DNA from 3 places in the Micromonospora sp. NPDC047557 genome. Region 3 is predicted to be linked to each of the others. Evidence: riboswitches for the same ligand, from Rfam matches in the RefSeq annotation. Region 3 holds a riboswitch; each other region holds the start of a gene.
What was found. Region 3 has a riboswitch for cyclic di-AMP ahead of ACGGAQ_RS04010 (coiled-coil domain-containing protein). Riboswitches for the same ligand answer to the same signal wherever they lie in the genome.
Positions count from the first base shown of each region.

Region 1: linked by a shared signal. The riboswitch ahead of ACGGAQ_RS08700 (C39 family peptidase) and the one ahead of ACGGAQ_RS04010 (coiled-coil domain-containing protein) in region 3 are both predicted to bind cyclic di-AMP.
Region 2: linked by a shared signal. The riboswitch ahead of ACGGAQ_RS06480 (NlpC/P60 family protein) and the one ahead of ACGGAQ_RS04010 (coiled-coil domain-containing protein) in region 3 are both predicted to bind cyclic di-AMP.

Region 1 covers NZ_JBIDDK010000002.1:195,454-200,612, forward strand. The annotation lists gene ACGGAQ_RS08685 (acyltransferase family protein) at 1-656, shown strand, start outside; gene ACGGAQ_RS08690 (hypothetical protein) at 749-1,246, shown strand; gene ACGGAQ_RS08695 (hypothetical protein) at 1,467-2,237, shown strand; cyclic di-AMP (ydaO/yuaA leader) riboswitch at 2,523-2,663, shown strand; gene ACGGAQ_RS08700 (C39 family peptidase) at 2,896-3,738, shown strand; gene ACGGAQ_RS08705 (alpha/beta fold hydrolase) at 3,864-4,610, shown strand; gene ACGGAQ_RS08710 (CDP-glycerol glycerophosphotransferase family protein) at 4,615-5,159, opposite strand, start outside.
Region 2 covers NZ_JBIDDK010000001.1:1,372,538-1,377,696, reverse strand. The annotation lists gene ACGGAQ_RS06485 (N-acetylmuramoyl-L-alanine amidase) at 1-1,965, opposite strand, end outside; cyclic di-AMP (ydaO/yuaA leader) riboswitch at 2,200-2,336, shown strand; gene ACGGAQ_RS06480 (NlpC/P60 family protein) at 2,350-3,390, shown strand; gene dcd (dCTP deaminase) at 3,454-4,032, opposite strand; gene ACGGAQ_RS06470 (pyridoxamine 5'-phosphate oxidase family protein) at 4,132-4,689, shown strand; gene ACGGAQ_RS06465 (zinc metalloprotease) at 4,768-5,159, opposite strand, start outside.
Region 3 covers NZ_JBIDDK010000001.1:865,910-871,068, forward strand. The annotation lists gene ACGGAQ_RS04000 (copper-translocating P-type ATPase) at 1-734, opposite strand, end outside; gene ACGGAQ_RS04005 (YibE/F family protein) at 1,046-2,410, shown strand; cyclic di-AMP (ydaO/yuaA leader) riboswitch at 2,577-2,707, shown strand; gene ACGGAQ_RS04010 (coiled-coil domain-containing protein) at 2,712-3,731, shown strand; gene ACGGAQ_RS04015 (carbonic anhydrase) at 3,820-4,545, opposite strand; gene ACGGAQ_RS04020 (MarR family winged helix-turn-helix transcriptional regulator) at 4,794-5,123, shown strand.

The DNA.
Region 1 (5,159 bases), on a different contig from region 3:
TCGCGCTGCCGCTGCTGATCCTCGCGCTCTGGCCGGCGCAGCACCTGGTGCCCGAGGTCAGCCGCTGGTGGTTCACCCAGGTCTTCCCGCCGGCGCGGTCGCTGGAGTTCTGGCTGGGCGCGGTGGCGGCGGAACTGATGCTGCGCGGCCTCTGGCGCGGGCCGCGGCTGACGGCGGCCACCGCGATCTTCGTGGTCACCTGGGTGACCGCCGCGCAGTGGATCCCCGCCCAGTGGTGGACCACGCTGCTCGCCATCGCGTACCTGCTGGTGATCACCGCTGCCGCCGACGCGGACGTGCGGGGCCGGCGCTCGCCGTGGCGCTCCCGCCCGCTGGTCTGGCTCGGCGAGGTCTCCTTCGCCTTCTACCTGGTGCACGTGCTGGTCATGACGAGCGTGCTGCGCCTTAGCGGCGACTGGGGGACCGGCTTTCGGGGCTGGCGCGGCCCGGCGGTGGTGCTCGGGTTCCTGCTGGTGAATCTGGTGCTCGCCGGGCTGCTGCACCGCTACGTCGAGACCCCGATGATGCGCCGGCTCGCGCCGCGCCGCCCGAAGCCGCCGTCGGCCGTCCCTCCACAGCGCACCGGCGACACCGACGACTGGGCCTCCGGCGCCGGCCGGACCGACGAACAATCGACGTACGCGGACTCGCGCTGACCCATCCGCGCAGGCCGGACGCGGTCGGCGCGGCGCGAGCCGACACGCCCGGCGTCGATGCGCACGGTCGTCGTCGGCGGTAGCGTGGGGACGTGCTTCCGGTCGCGCTCACCTGTCCCCTGTGGTGGGTGGCGCGCTGGGCGACCCGGGTGCTGACCAGCCTCGCCGTCATCGCCGCCCTCGCGCTCGGCGCGACCACGGCCCTTCCGGGGTCGCCAACGCCAGCCGCTGCGGCGACGTCCGCCGTCGCGCCGCCCGCGTCGCCCGACCGACCCGCCGCCGTGACCAGCACCGGGCCCGCGACGTCCATCGTCGACGACGACCAGACCGCCGCCCGCGACAGCGCCACCCAGGAGCGGGCAGCCCGCGACAGCGCCGCCGCTGACGAGTCCGCCGCCGTTGACGAGTCCGCCGCGGTGTGGTCCGGCGACCCGCAGCCCGCGCTGCACGACACTTCGCGCACCCTGGCCGCCACGTCGACCGGTGTGACGCCGGGGCGGGCGGTCTCCGAGCGGTCACTCCGCGCCGACAATCCGGCCGCCCGCGCTCCTCGGGCCCCACCGGAGCACCGGATCACAGCGGGCCGCTGACCGCGCACCGGCTCCTGACCCGCGCTGGGTCACTGACCTCCGCGCCGGCCAACTGACCACCGCACCGGCTGCTGAGCCGCCCCGCCGGAGCACCGAGGCCCTGAGCGAGCGTCCCGCCACCCGCACCTGTCGACACACCAGTCCGTACCGGCCGACCCGTGGGTCACCGACCCTCGTGCGGCTTCCCCGTCGCAACGCGCTTTCTTCCGAGGTGCCGACCATGGAGACCGTCGTCTTCTACCAGTTCCTGACCGAGGTGCCCCAGGCCGCCGCCATCTGGTCGGCCCTGTTCCTGCTGGCGCTGACCGTTCTCGCCGTGCTGGTCGCCCGCCCGGAGCGGGATTCGACCGCCTCCGAGCCGACGCCGCCGCCGCCCACCGCACAGGAGGTGGCCGCCGCCGAACTCGCCGACCTGCGCCGCTACGCCGAAGAGGTGGCCGTGGCCGCGGCCCGCGCGGCGCAGACCGCCCGGCGACGACGCGCTGACTGGCTGATCACTCAGGAAGAGGCGCAGGTCGCCTGGTCCCGGTACGACGAGGCGGACACCGCAGCCCGTCGGTTCGCCGCCGCCGGGGCGCTGCCGACCCCGCGTACCCCGCACACCCCGGCCGAGTACGCGGCCCGGGAGCGCTACCTGCACCGTGCCGCGATGGCGGCGCACTGGCGCGGCGAGTTGACCATGACTCAGCTCGGTGACGTGTTCGGGCACCGGCGCGGCTGGGATCCCCGCCGGCATCCGGTCGAGCAGGAGGTGCTGCTCACCCGGGCGATCCGTGACGCGAGGCTGGCCGACCACCGGGCCGCTGCCGAGCGGGAGCGGTCGGCCTGGCGGGACGCCGAGCTGGCGGCCGAGTCGGCACGCACGCTCGCCGAGGAGGCGTACGCGGCGGCGGTCCGGTTGCGGCCGAACCCGTCGCCGTCGCGCCGCATGACGACCCGGGCGTCGCGCTCGGCAGTCGTGACACGCTGGCGTCCGGCCCGGGTCGGTTGAGCCCGATCTGTTATGTGAGGCCCGTCACGGACGATGGAAATCGGGCGACCGGCACCATCGGCGGCCATTGTTCCCGCGATTGTGGCGGCGTTGCCGGCGGCCTGTCCGGTTGTCGCCCATCGGCGCCTCCGGAACCGGTTGTCCCATCGAGTCACGTCAGCGGCAATACGCGCAGAAATTGCTGTGCCAAACGATGTTTACGCAGGTGGACGCGGCTTGGCAGGGTCCGCACCGGCCAGTACTGTCGTGCTGTCCGGTGCGGTAACCGATCGCAGGAGGCGACGCCGTGCCGACCCGCTCAATCGTGATCTACGAACCGGGGACCCACAGTAAGTCCGGGGTGAATCCGCGAGCCACGGCCCGCGGTAGGGCGATCTTCCCGCCCGAATCCGTCAGCTAACCCGGTAGGCGGTGACGGAAGGAGTTCCATCCTCGTGCAGCACCTTTCCACCCCTCGGTTGTTCCCCCGCCTCCACGGCGTCGCGGTGCCCCCGCTCATCCGCCTTGTGACGGTGAGCTGACCCCCCGGGTCACCGCCTTTCCCGCCCGGCCGCGCCGGGCGTTCCCCTGAGCGGTTCACCATCCGCGGACCACGGTTCGCGCGCTGGCGCCTGCCCGGATACCGGCCGAGCCCGGTGTGCCGCTCGCCCCCCGAACCGTGGAGGACCCCGTGAAGCACACCCTGCAGCGTCAGCTCCGTCGCCTCGCGACCGAGCGCCCGTACCAGATCGTCGCCGCCTCCGCCGCGGCCCTCGCGATCGCCACCACGACCGGCGCCCTGCTCGCCGGCGCCGAGGGCGCCCCGGCCAGCGAGCACACCGCGACCACCGTCGCCGAGATGCGCAGCGACACGATCGCGTCCCGCGACCAGGCACGCGTCGCCTCCCCCTCGGCCGCGCCGAGCACGGCCGCCCCGGCCACCAGCGCCGCATCGCCCGCCGCGAAGGCCACGAGCAACCCGGACCTCACCCGTAAGCCGACGCCGCCGAAGCCGCCCGCGACCAAGGTGCTCGACTACGACTACGAGGCGCAGAACACCTACTACAACTGCGGCCCGGCGGCCACCCGCAACGCCCTCAGCGCCACCGGCATCGACCGTACGCAGGAGGAGCTCGGCGCCGAGCTGGGCACCACCGAGATGGGCACCAACTCGGCCGAGGACACCACGCGGGTGCTCAACGCCGAGGTGAAGGGCTCCCCGTACCAGACCCGGATGTTCGCGGGCGCGCCCAGCCCGGCGCAGATGGACCGCCTCCAGGCCGACGTCGTCAAGGCCATCACCGACGGCCGGGGCGTGGTCGCCAACGTCGTCGGGGACGCCACCGACACCAATGGCGGCTGGCACTCCTACGGCGGTGGGCACTACATCGCCGTCGTGGGCTACAAGGACAACGGCCGGACCGTGCGGATCGCCGACTCGGCCAACGCAGCCGACCCGGCGTACTGGATCACCACGATCGACCTGGCCAACTGGATCGCCACCCGGGGCTACTCCGCCTGACCCAGGCGCTGACGCCTACGACGCCGCGGGCGCCGTCCCCCACGAGGGGCCGGCGCCCGCGGCGTCTCGCGTCGATGCCGATGACGGCTCTCGTACCGGGCCGCGAACCGTGGGAGACTGCGGCCGTGGTGGACGAATCGGGTGGTCACGCCGGCCGCGGGCCGGTCCTGCTGCTGCTGCACGGCATGGGAGCGACGGGCGACGTGTGGCTGCCCTGGGCGCCACTGCTGGAGCAGCACTGGCCAGGGCGGTGGTTGGCGCCGGATCTCGCCGGCCACGGCTGGTCGGCCCCGCTGTCGTCGTACTCCTTCGAGGGTCTGGCCCAGCGGATCGCGCAGGGCCTGGCCTTCGACGACCGCATCGTGGTGCTCGGCCACTCGCTGGGTGGGGTGGTCGGCCTGGCGCTGGCGGCCCGCGCCGCCGGGCTGCCGGTGGACGCGGTGGTCGGGTTGGGCATCAAGGCGGTCTGGTCACCCGCCGAGCTGGCCCGGGCCGCGGAGCTCGCCGCCCGCCCGGTCGGTTGGTTCGCCAGCCGCACCGAGGTCGCCCGCCGCTACCTGCGGGTCGCCGGCCTCACCGGTCTGGTCTCCCCGGACCATCCGATGGTGGACGCCGGCCTGCGCCAGGTCGACGGCCGGTGGCGGCTCGCGATGGACACGACCGCGTTCGCCGTCGGTGAGCCCCACCTGACCGCGTTGTTGGCGGCGACCGACGTGCCGGTGGTGCTGGCGCGCGGCGAGCACGACCCGATGGTCACCGACGCACAGCTCAAGGAGTACGGCGTGCCGGTCGCCACGCTGCCCGGTCTCGGCCACAACGCGCACCTGGAGGACCCGGCCGCCGTGCTGGCGCTGCTGGACGCGTACCGCTGAGCTGCTAGACCGGTGCTGACGTGGCCAGGTTCTCCGCCGGCGCCAGCTCTCGGCGCGCGGCCGTCAGGAAAGCCTCGGCGTACGACTCGGCGGGGAAGTCACCCAGGTAGCGGCGGCGGGTGGCCCACCGCTCCTCGGCCAGCGGGTCGGTGTCCAGCAGCGCGGTGAGCACGGCGTCCACATTCGACATGTCGCGCCGCAGCACGTAACCCGACCCGGCCAGCGGGAAACGGTCGGTGAACCGGTCGCCCTCGTCGCCCATGTCGGTCACGGCGTACGGCTTGCCGGAGTAGAGGTAGTCCGAGATCACGCCGGACACGTCGGAGACCAGCGCGTCCGAGCGGTTGACGCAGTCGGTCAGGCTCAGCTCCCGGGCGGCCGCGCCGAAGACGTGCTGCCGCCCGCTGCGGGCCCGGTCAGCGGCCAGCAGCTCGGTCAGCCGGCCCAACTGGCGTGCCGACGCCGGGTTCTGCGCCGTGTACGGGTGGGCCCGCAGGATCACCGTCGCACCGCGCTCCAGCAGCCGTCGCAGCGGCTCCTCGGCCACCG
Region 2 (5,159 bases), 510 kb from region 3:
GCCCACCGGGGACGGCAGGAGCTGCACGTCGGCGAGGTCGACGTACATGATGCGGTGGCCGAACTGGATCTGCGCGTACCGGTTGTTACCTCGGATCACCGTCCAGTCGCCGGGTGAGGAGCCGTCGAACGTGCTGGCCCGGTAGTACTCGCCGGCCAGCACCGCGCCGACGGCGTAGCGCTGACCGGCGGCCAGCGTGTACTGCAGCGGTGAGATCGCCTGGTAGGGCACGCCGGCAGGGTAGGCAGCCTGCTCCGGGTACGCCCGCCCGTACACCGGGATGGTGGTCCGGCCGGCCTTCGGGGTGGCCACCACGCCGACGGTCCAGGTGGCGGTCGGCGCGGACGCCGGGTTGTGGAACCAGGCCCGTTGCCCGAGGTACCAGATGGCCGTCCAGTCGCCCTGCCGGCCGGCCAGGGCGTACGTCTGGCCGGCGGAGGCCCGGGCCCCGTGGTCCGACACGTCCATCGTGTTCGGGGTGCCGTCCGGACGGAGCGCGATGTCGTTGACAAGCGGCGCGTCCGCGGACGGCGCGGTGTGCAGCACCACAGACGAGGAGCCGCGCGGGGCGCAGGGTGTTCCAGGAGTGACGCACCCGGTGAACGCCGGTTGGTTGGTCGCGTAGTCGGGGTCGATCCGGACCAGCCCGGTGGCGGGGGTGCCGGTGTCCAGTCGCGGCGCGTGCAGCAGATCGAAGTAGTGCGTCCAGTCCCAGTAGGGCCCCGGGTCCCAGTGCATCCCGCGCACGGTCGACGCGACGGTGCCGGGCACGTTGTCGTGGCCGATGATGTGCTGGCGGTCCAGCGGGATGCCGTACCGCAGCGCGAGGTGCCGGACGAGCTTCGACGAGGTCCGGTACATCGCCTCGGTGTACCAGGTGCCCTGCGCGGCGAAGCCCTCGTGTTCCAGCCCGATCGACTTCGCGTTGACGTACCAGTTGCCGGCGTGCCAGGCGACGTCCTTGGTCTTGACGTGCTGGGCGATGTGCCCGTCCACCGAGCGCAGCGAGTAGTGCCAGCTCACGTAGGTCGGGTCCTGGACGAGTTTCAGGGTGGTCGCCCAACTCGCCTCGGTGTCGTGGATGACGATGTACTCGATCTTCTGCCGGGCGGGCCGATCGGAGAGATCGTGGTTGCCGTAGTCGCCGTCGCCGAACGCCTCGTAGGGTGCCGGAATCCATTCACAGGAGACCGTCCGCGGGCACTCCAGCCCGTCCGGGCGGGCGAGTCGTCGCAGGCCCAGCCGGTCCAGCCAGGAACGCTGGGGTTGGACCGCGCGGGCCGGCAACGTGACCCGCTGGCCGTCGTCGGTCACGCGGGTCTCGCCGGCGCCGATGGTGGTGTAGACCTCGTCGGCGAAGGCCGCCGCGGCGTCGGCGCTGTCCGCGCCGGCGTAGCGGGCCACCGCGCCGTACCAGGTGGCGGGGTCGGTGCCGGCACCGACCGGGGCGCCCACCTCCCGTTGGTACGCGGCCAGCAGCGCCGCACCGCCCCGGATGTTGGTCGTCGCGTCGCTGCGCAGCGCCTCGGGGGCGGCGCCGGTCAGCGCGGCGGCGGCGTCGACGGTCTGCATCGCGGCGGTGGCCGGCGCGGGATCCGTGGCCGGCGCGGGTGCCAGGACGGCACGGGAGTCGTCGCCACGCGGATCCTCGGTGCCGGCGTCGTGGTGGCCGCGCGCGGGTAGGGCGGCCACGTGGCGGGCATCGGTCAGGTGCATCGGGCCGTAGCCGCCGCTGGTGCTCGGGGTGCCGGCGTTGCTGTCCCAGCGGGACTCCAGGTAGGAGACCCCGAGCAGCACGGCGGTCGGCACGCCGTACTCAGTCGACGCGGCGGCGTACTGCTGCTGACGGTCGGCGGCCGGTGCGGCCCAGGCGGTGCCGGCGCTCAGCGGTACGGCGGCCGTGGCGATGACCACGGCGACCGCGAGCGACGCGCGCCGGCCGGCGGGCAGGGTTGGACGTTCCATCGAACCCCCTAGATTTGACTGGTAACTGTGTGGTCACCTTCGCGCTGGTCGGGAGTCCGCGTCAATACCTTTCCATATTTCAAACTGCATCGAAAGAAACCTTCACGCACGCTCGGTGACCTCCTCCAATCGGTACGGAGTGTCACGGCCGCACGGGTTGCGGATCGGTAACGGCCGTCTCTACTCTGGTCATTTGTCGGCCCGGTAGCAGGTCTGCCCATCCCGGGCGGTAACGGACCGACACCGCCGAGTCGCTTGCGAGCGAGCCGGGGACCCAGGTTCCCCCGGGGTGAATCCGCAGCCAATGCGGTAGGGCGCCAACTTCCCGCCCGAACCCGTCAGCTAACCCGGTAGGCGGTCAGGAAGAAGGAGTACGGAACCCCGGTGGCCCTCCATGCCCCGCGGCCGTCGTCCGAACGGTCGGCCTCGGCCGACCCGACGTCGACCGTGCCGCGTCCACGCTGGTCCCGCTTCACCACCGCCCTCGCCGCCCTGGTCGGCGTAGCCGTCGTCCTGACCGGCAGCGCCACGGCGGCTCACGCGGATCCGTCAGTCACCGAGATCGAGCGCCAGATCGACGCCGACTGGAACAAGCTCGAACCGGTCATCGAACGGCACAACGCCACCCGCGCGGACCTGGCCGTCAAGCGCAGGCAGGCCGACGCGCTCGCCGCCCGCATCGCGCCCCTGGAGCGCCAGGTCGACGCCGCGATGAACAAGGTCAGCGCGCTGGCCGTGCGCGCGTACATGGGCGAGAACCTGTCGACCGTCAACACGATGCTCGGCAGCCGGTCGCCCGGCGAGGTGGTCGGGCAGCTCGAGATGCTCGACCGGTTCGCCCACAACCAGCAGCAGGACGTCCGGCAGGTCGCTGATCTCCGCGACGAGCTGGCCCGGCAGAAGGCGCCGCTCGACGAGATGGTGGCCCAGCTGACCCGGACCGAAGCGCAGCTGGCGGCCAAGAAGAAGCAGATCAACGAAGAGATCGACCGGCTGCAGAAGCTGCGCCTCAAGGTGTACGGCAACGGTGGCGGCGGTCCGCTGCGTCCGGCGCCCTGCCCGGCCAGCTACCCCGGCGGCGGCGCGGGCACGGCGGTCAAGTTCGCCTGCGCCCAGATCGGCAAGCCGTACGTGTGGGGTGCCGAGGGTCCGAACTCGTACGACTGTTCCGGGTTGATGCTCGCCGCGTGGGCGAAGGCCGGTGTGTCGCTGCCACACAACGCCGCCGCGCAGAGCCGGGTGACCAAGAACGTCAGCAGGGGCGATCTGCGCCCCGGCGACCTGGTCTTCTACTACAGCGACATCCACCACGTCGGCATGTACGTCGGCGACGGCTGGGTGGTGCACGCCTCCCAGGCCGGTGTGCCCGTCAAGATGAAGAAGGTCGACGACGGGCCCATCCACAGCTACGGCCGCCCCGGCTGACCAACGCGGGACGCAGCAGGGCCCGTCGCGATCTCGCCGCGGCGGGCCCTCGTCGTCCGCTGTCTATCGGGTCGGCCAGGCACGCCAGTTCTGCCAGGAGCGGCTCGGCGTCGGCCCCCGCTGACCCTGGTAGCGCGAGCCGTAGACCACCGAGCCGTACGGGTGCTCGGCCGGCGACGAAAGCCGGAAGATGCAGAGCTGGCCGATCTTCATGCCCGGCCAGAGGGTGATCGGGAGGTTCGCGACGTTGGACAGCTCCAGCGTCACGTGACCGGAGAAGCCCGGGTCGATGAACCCGGCGGTGGAGTGGGTGAGCAGGCCGAGGCGGCCCAGTGAGCTCTTTCCCTCCAGCCGGCCGGCGAGCTCGTCGCCGAGTGAGATCACCTCAAGCGTCGAGGCGAGCACGAACTCCCCCGGGTGCAGCACGAACGGCTCACCGTCGGGTACCTCGACCACCGAGGTCAGGTCGTCCTGCTGCATGGCCGGGTCGATGTGGGTGTAGAGATGGTTGTTGAAGACCCGGAACAGCCGGTCGAGTCGTACGTCGATGCTGGACGGTTGGACCAGGGTGGGCTCGAACGGTTCCAGGCCCAGCGTGCCGGCCTTGATCTCGGAGACCAGGTCACGGTCGGAGAGCAGCATCGGACCACCATAGCCGCGTCGGCCGGATCGGCCGGATTTGGTGCCGGTGACCAGCGCGTCGAGGTCGCTGCTCGTACATTTGTTCGATAGAATGCCGGCATGGCTTCCTGGTCCGAATTCGCCGCCGACGAGCCCCGCCTCGCCGACGGGATCCGCGTTCTCCTGCAGCAGTACGGGCCGGGCTTCGGCTACCTGGCCACGGTCCGCGCCGATGGCGGGCCCCGGGTCCATCCGGTCTCCCCGGTCATCACCGACGAGGGTCTGTTCTGCTTCATCATCGACTCGCCGAAGCGCCGCGACCTCGAACGGGACGGCCGCTATGCGCTGCACTCGTTCCCTCCGGAGGAGAGCGACGACGAGGCGTACGTGGCGGGCCACGCCTGGCCGGTCACCGACCCGGTCCAGGTGGCCCGACTGGCGCAGAGCGCCCGGGCCGAGCCGCAGGTCGACTGGCGGCTGTTCGAGTTCACCGTCGACGTGGCGATGTTGACCCGTCGCGAGCAGCACGCCGCCGGCGTTCCGGGTGTCACCCCGAGCCGCCCGGCCGTGCGGGTCTGGCTGGACCCGCAAGCCCCGCCCGCACCGGCCGCGCCTCTCGCCGTACCGCCGACCCGCCCGGCCCGCCGCAGCCGTGACGTCCAGTGCACGGCCGCCTGACCACGGCCCTGCTGTCCCACAAAACGCCGGTGCCGGCTCCGTCGTGACGGAGCCGGCACCAGGTGTACGCGAGGAGAGCTACGCCGCGCGGTACGCGTTCCACGCGGTCAGCATGCGGCTCGCCTGCCCCGCGGTGAACTGGTACATGCACGAGTCGTAGGTGTAGTCCATGAAGTTGGTGATCGGGTCCAGGCCGGTCGCCGAGCAGGTGTTCCGCCCGGTCGGGCACTCGTACGCCGGCGACGCCTCGGCCGGGGTGTCGCTGACGCTGTCACCGGAGCCGCCGCAGCCACCCTGGAAGGTGTGGTAGAGGTTCAGCCAGTGGCCCACCTCGTGGGTGCCGGTGTCGCCCTGGTTGTAGTTGGTGGCGGTGCCACCCGGCAGGGACTCGTTCAGCGCGACCACGCCGTCCATGGTGTTGAGGGTCTGCTGCGGGAAGGTCGCCCAGCCCAGCAGGCCGTCGCTCAGCT
Region 3 (5,159 bases):
CGGGCCACCGGCCGGGACTCACCGGTGATCATCGACTCGTCCAGTTCCGCGTCGCCACCGACGATCCGGCCGTCCGCCGGCACCCGACCCCCGGGCCGGACAAGCACCACGTCGCCCACCCGCAACGCGCCGACCGGCACCGGCTCGGCCTGCCCGTCCGCCGCCACGCGCTCGGCCTCGTCGGGCAGCAGCGCGGCCAACGCCGCCAGCGCCCCCCGGGCCTGCCCGATGGCCTTCATCTCCTGCCAGTGCCCGAGCAGCATGATGGTGACCAGCGCGGCCAACTCCCACCAGAAGTCCAGGTCGAAGGCGCCCAGGCTGGTGGCCAACGACGCCGAGTACGCCACCGTGATCGCCATCGTGACCAGCAGCATCATTCCCGGCGCCCGATCCCGGATCTCACGCACCGCACCGACCAGGAACGGCCAGCCACCCCAGAAGAAAATCACCGATCCGAGCACCGGCCCGACCCAGGAGCGGCCCGGAACGTCCCACCGGAGCCCGAGCCCGTCCACCACCAGATGGCTGGTCAGCACCACCGGCAGGGTGAGCACCAGGCAGACCCAGAACCGGCGGCGGAACATCGCCGGGTCGTGGCCGGCGTGCTTGTCGTGGCCGGCGTGCCTCTCCGCGCCGGCGTGCCTCTCCGGGCCGGCGTGCTGATCGTGGTCGACCGGCGTCGCGTGCTGGCTCTGGTCGGCGGCCTGCTCAGGGGCGGGCTCGGACGCGGGCATGACTCCAACATGCCGCTCCGGCCGACGCCACGCGGGCGGTTCGACCATCCGACACTCCGCCACGACCTGCGACACCCGGTCCGGCTGGCTAGCATTCCGGCGATGGCCTACCGGACCCCACCGCCCAGAAGGGCACCGGCGCCGCCACGGCGCGGCGCTTCCGCCGACCGGCCGCTCCGACGGCTCACCCTGTGTGATCACCGGGTCGCCAGCCGGCAATCCGATGCACCCGGCACCGCGTTCCTCCGGCGGAGGTGAACCGACCGGCCCGTCGGCACGTACCCCGCACCGGATCGTTGGGAGTTCTCGCATTGGGTTCCGACCACAGCCGTACCGCTCCGCCCGTCCCACCCCGGGTCCGGCGGATCCTCGTCGCGACGGTGGTGCCGCTCTTTGTGGCCACCGTCGTCGCCGCCGTGGTGCTCTGGCCACGGGACGGGTCGCCGCAGACCGGCGGCGGCACGGACGCGCCGCGCCACCACGGCACGGTCACCCGGGTGGTGACCGAACCCTGCCCACCGTCGGCCAACCCGGAGGGCACGCCGGCCACCGGGCCGTGCGGGACCGTGGACGTACGGATCGAGGACGGGCCGAGCGCCGGCCAGCAGGTGCGCACGCCCGTTCCCGCCGGGCCCGGCGCTCCGCGGGTCGAGGTCGGCGACGACGTCGTTCTGGTCGAGCTGACCGACCCGACCGATCCCGCCACCAGCAGCTGGAACATCGCCGAGCATCAGCGCGGAAAGCCGCTGGTGTGGCTCGCGGTGGTCTTCGCCGCCGCGATCGTCGCGTTCGGCCGGTGGCGGGGCCTGGCCGCGCTGGCGGGGCTGGCCGCCAGCTTCGCCATCCTGCTCACCTTCGTGTTGCCGGGCATCAGCGCGGGCCGGTCACCGCTGCTGGTGGCGGTGGTCGGCGCAGCCCTGATCATGTTCGTGGTGCTCTACCTGACACACGGAGTGACCGCGCAGACCTCGGTCGCGGTGCTCGGCACCCTGGGCAGCCTGGTGCTCACCGGCGTGCTCGCGACCATCGCCACCGCCGCCACCCATCTGACCGGCTTCGGCAGCGAGGACGCCACCACGCTGTCGATGTTCCAGGCCGATGTGGATCTGCGCGGCCTGCTGCTCGCCGGGATCATCATCGGCTCACTCGGCGTGCTCGACGACGTGACCGTCACCCAGGCCGCCACCGTCACCGAGCTGGCGAACGCCAACCCCGGCCTGAGCCGGCTGCAGCTCTACCGGGCGGCCACCCGGGTCGGGCGGGCGCACATCGCCTCCACGGTCAACACCATCGTCCTGGCGTACGCGGGCGCCTCCCTTCCGCTGCTGCTTCTGCTCACCGCCGACACCCGCCCTCTCGGGCAGATCCTGACCAGCGAGTTCCTCGCCCAGGAGATCGTCCGCAGCGCGGTCGCCACGCTCGGACTGATCGCCGCCGTACCCCTCACCACCGGGCTGGCCGCCGTGGTGACCGCAGCCGGGTCGACGCCGGCGCAGGACGCGGCCGCCGACGTCCTGACGCCGCGCCCCCGTCCGGACCGGGCGGAGGCACTGGCCGCCCTCAGCTCCCCGCCAGCGGGTCGGCCGGACGGGCCCGACCCGGAGCGGAGCGCACCCCCATCCACCGCCACCACCGGGTGGCCAGAGCCGAACAGGAGCACGGATACGGCATGGTGACACTCCTCAGCGTGACCGGATCGGGCCTGCGCCCTGAGAACCGCGTCACTGGTCACTCAACGCCATGGCGAAATGACGCTTTTAGTCGGCCTCGGGACGTAGCTCAGGCGGTGGACTCTCGGGTAACCTCGCTGCCGGTCACCGACGAAGGCGCGCAGCGGCGCCTGCGGTGCCACCGCCTAATCGCCAACCGGCGAGCCGGGGACCCAGGCACGTGGGGTGAATCCGCGACAGCGGTAGGGGCCACTTCCGCCCCGAACCCGTCAGCTAACCCGGTCGGCGGTCGACGGAAGGGAACATTGTGACGGCACCCCTACGCCGCTGGTTGACACCCGTGGTGGCCGTGCTCGCTGCGCTGACCGTGTTCGCCGGGCCCCTCCCGGCCCACGCCGCCCCGACGACCCCCGCACCGTCCGGGCACGAGGAGGAAGACGAACCCAAGCTCCTCAACGACGTCATCGAGCAGACCAACCGGGACTACGTGGCGGCCAAGTCCAAGCTGGACAAGTCCAAGAAGCGGCAGCTTGAGCTGGCGCTGGAGGTCGAGCGGGCCAAGGCCGACCTGGCGGCGCTGGCCCCGCAGGTCGCGCAGATCGCCGCCCAGTCGTACCGGACCGGACGGATCGGCGCGATGGCGATGCTGCTGGAGAGCGACGCCCCGGACTCGTTCGTCCGACGGGCTGCGGCGCTCGACGAGATGAACATGGTCAACGAGAAGAAGCTCGCCGAGGTCAACGCGGTCAAGTCCCGCGCCGAGCAGGCCAAGCTGGCCCTCGACGCGGAGGTCCGCGAGCAGCAGAAGCAGACCGCCCTGATGGCGAAGGACAAGCGCGACGCGGACAAGGCGCTCGCGCTGGTCGGCGGTCAGGGTTTCACCGGCGGTCTGGTCGACGCCGTCTCGCCGGTCGCCCGGATCGGCCCGGGTCGCACCGCCGACGGCGACTGGAAGCCCGAGTCCTGCAGCGAGGACGATCCCACCACCTCCGGTTGCGTCACGCCGCGCACTCTGCACGCGTACAAGGAGGTCAAGCGGGCCGGGTTCAACCGGTTCGTCGGCTGTCACCGCAACGGTGGCCCGTTCGAGCACCCGAAGGGCCGCGCCTGTGACTGGTCGTTGCAGAAGAGCGGCTTCAGCCCGTGGCACAACAACGACACCCGCATGTACGGCAACAACGTCGCCGCGTTCCTCATCCGCAACGCCGACCGCCTCGGCATCTACTACGTGATCTGGAACCGGCAGATCTGGTTCCCGGCGACCGGCTGGAAGTCGTACAGCGGACCGTCGAACCACACCGACCACGTGCACATGTCGCTGCTCTGACCCGGTGCCAAGAAGTCGAGGGCCGTCCCGCATCAGGCGGGGCGGCCCTCGTCGCGTCAGACGGCGGAAATCGCCGGGGCGGTCCGCGTCAGGCGGCGGAAGCTGCCGGGTCGTCCAAGGCGCCGGGCGTGTCGAACGTCGCGACACCCACCGGTACGGGGGTGACCGGGCGCACCGCACCGGCGGCGAGCCGGTACGACATGCCCACCACCGCACACCGCCCCTGCGCCACCTCGTCGGCCAGCACGGGCGACTGCCCGAGCAGCGTCTCGACGGTCTGCGCGATGTGGATGTCGACGATGCCGTCGATGTCGTCCACGCCCTCGGCGGTGGCACGTCGCAGGCTGGGCAGCACCGCGTCGACCACCGCGGGAAGGTGCCCCGGCGGCGCGACGCCGGTGGCGGCGGCCTCACGGGCGGCCTGCACGGCACCGCACGAGTCGTGGCCGAGGACCACCACCAGTGGCGTGCCGAGCACGGTCACCGCGTACTCCACGCTGCCCAGCACCTCCGGGCCCGCGGTGTGCCCGGCCGTACGGACCACGAAGAGGTCGCCCAGCCCCCGATCGAAGATGATCTCAGCCGCCAGGCGGGAGTCGGAGCAGCCCACGATCACCGCGAACGGGTGCTGCCCGTCGGCCACGGCGGCCCGGTGCCCGGCGTCCTGGTTGGGGTGGCGCGGCGCCCCGCTGACGAAGCGTCGGTTGCCCGCGGTCAGCTCGGCGTACGCTCGGGCCGGCTCGGTCGGCGTCGGCGCTCGATCGGCGGCCCGCTGCGGGCCCGGCTGCCCGCCAGGCGTACCGGAACGGCTCATCCCCGCACCTCGTCTCCACGCGTTTGACCTGCTCAAGAGGCTTTTCAGCCGGGCCGGCGGTGGGCGCTGGCTCGGGCTCCACGGTCACACGCACCGCAAGATGCGTCAAGATATGCGTGATTTAGATTTCATACGTTGACCCCCGAACCGGCCCTCCGGCCGTGGGGACCGGGCCGGTCCGTCGGCACCTGGCCCGACCCTCCGGCGGGCACGGAGGTGGGGCGGACAACCGGAGAGGCGGCTCCACCATGACGAGCGCGGCGACGGCCGGAGGCGGCCGGAACTGGACGTTCCTCACCAACCACGGGCATGTGCTGCTGGCCATCGCCCGTGATCCCACCGCGCGACTGCGCGACGTGGCGGCCGAGGTGGGCGTCACCGAACGGGCCGCCCAGGCGATCGTCGCCGACCTGGAGGCCGGCGGTTACCTGCATCGCACCCGGGTGGGGCGCCGCAACGAGTACACCCTGAACCCCGCCGGCCGGTTCCGGCACCCCGCCGAGGCCGACCGCCAGGTCGGCGACCTGCTCGCGCTGTTCGCCGAAGCACCCGCCGACGACGTCGCGTCCCGGCCCTGACCGGCGTCATCCCACGCCGGCTTCGAGCGGCGACCC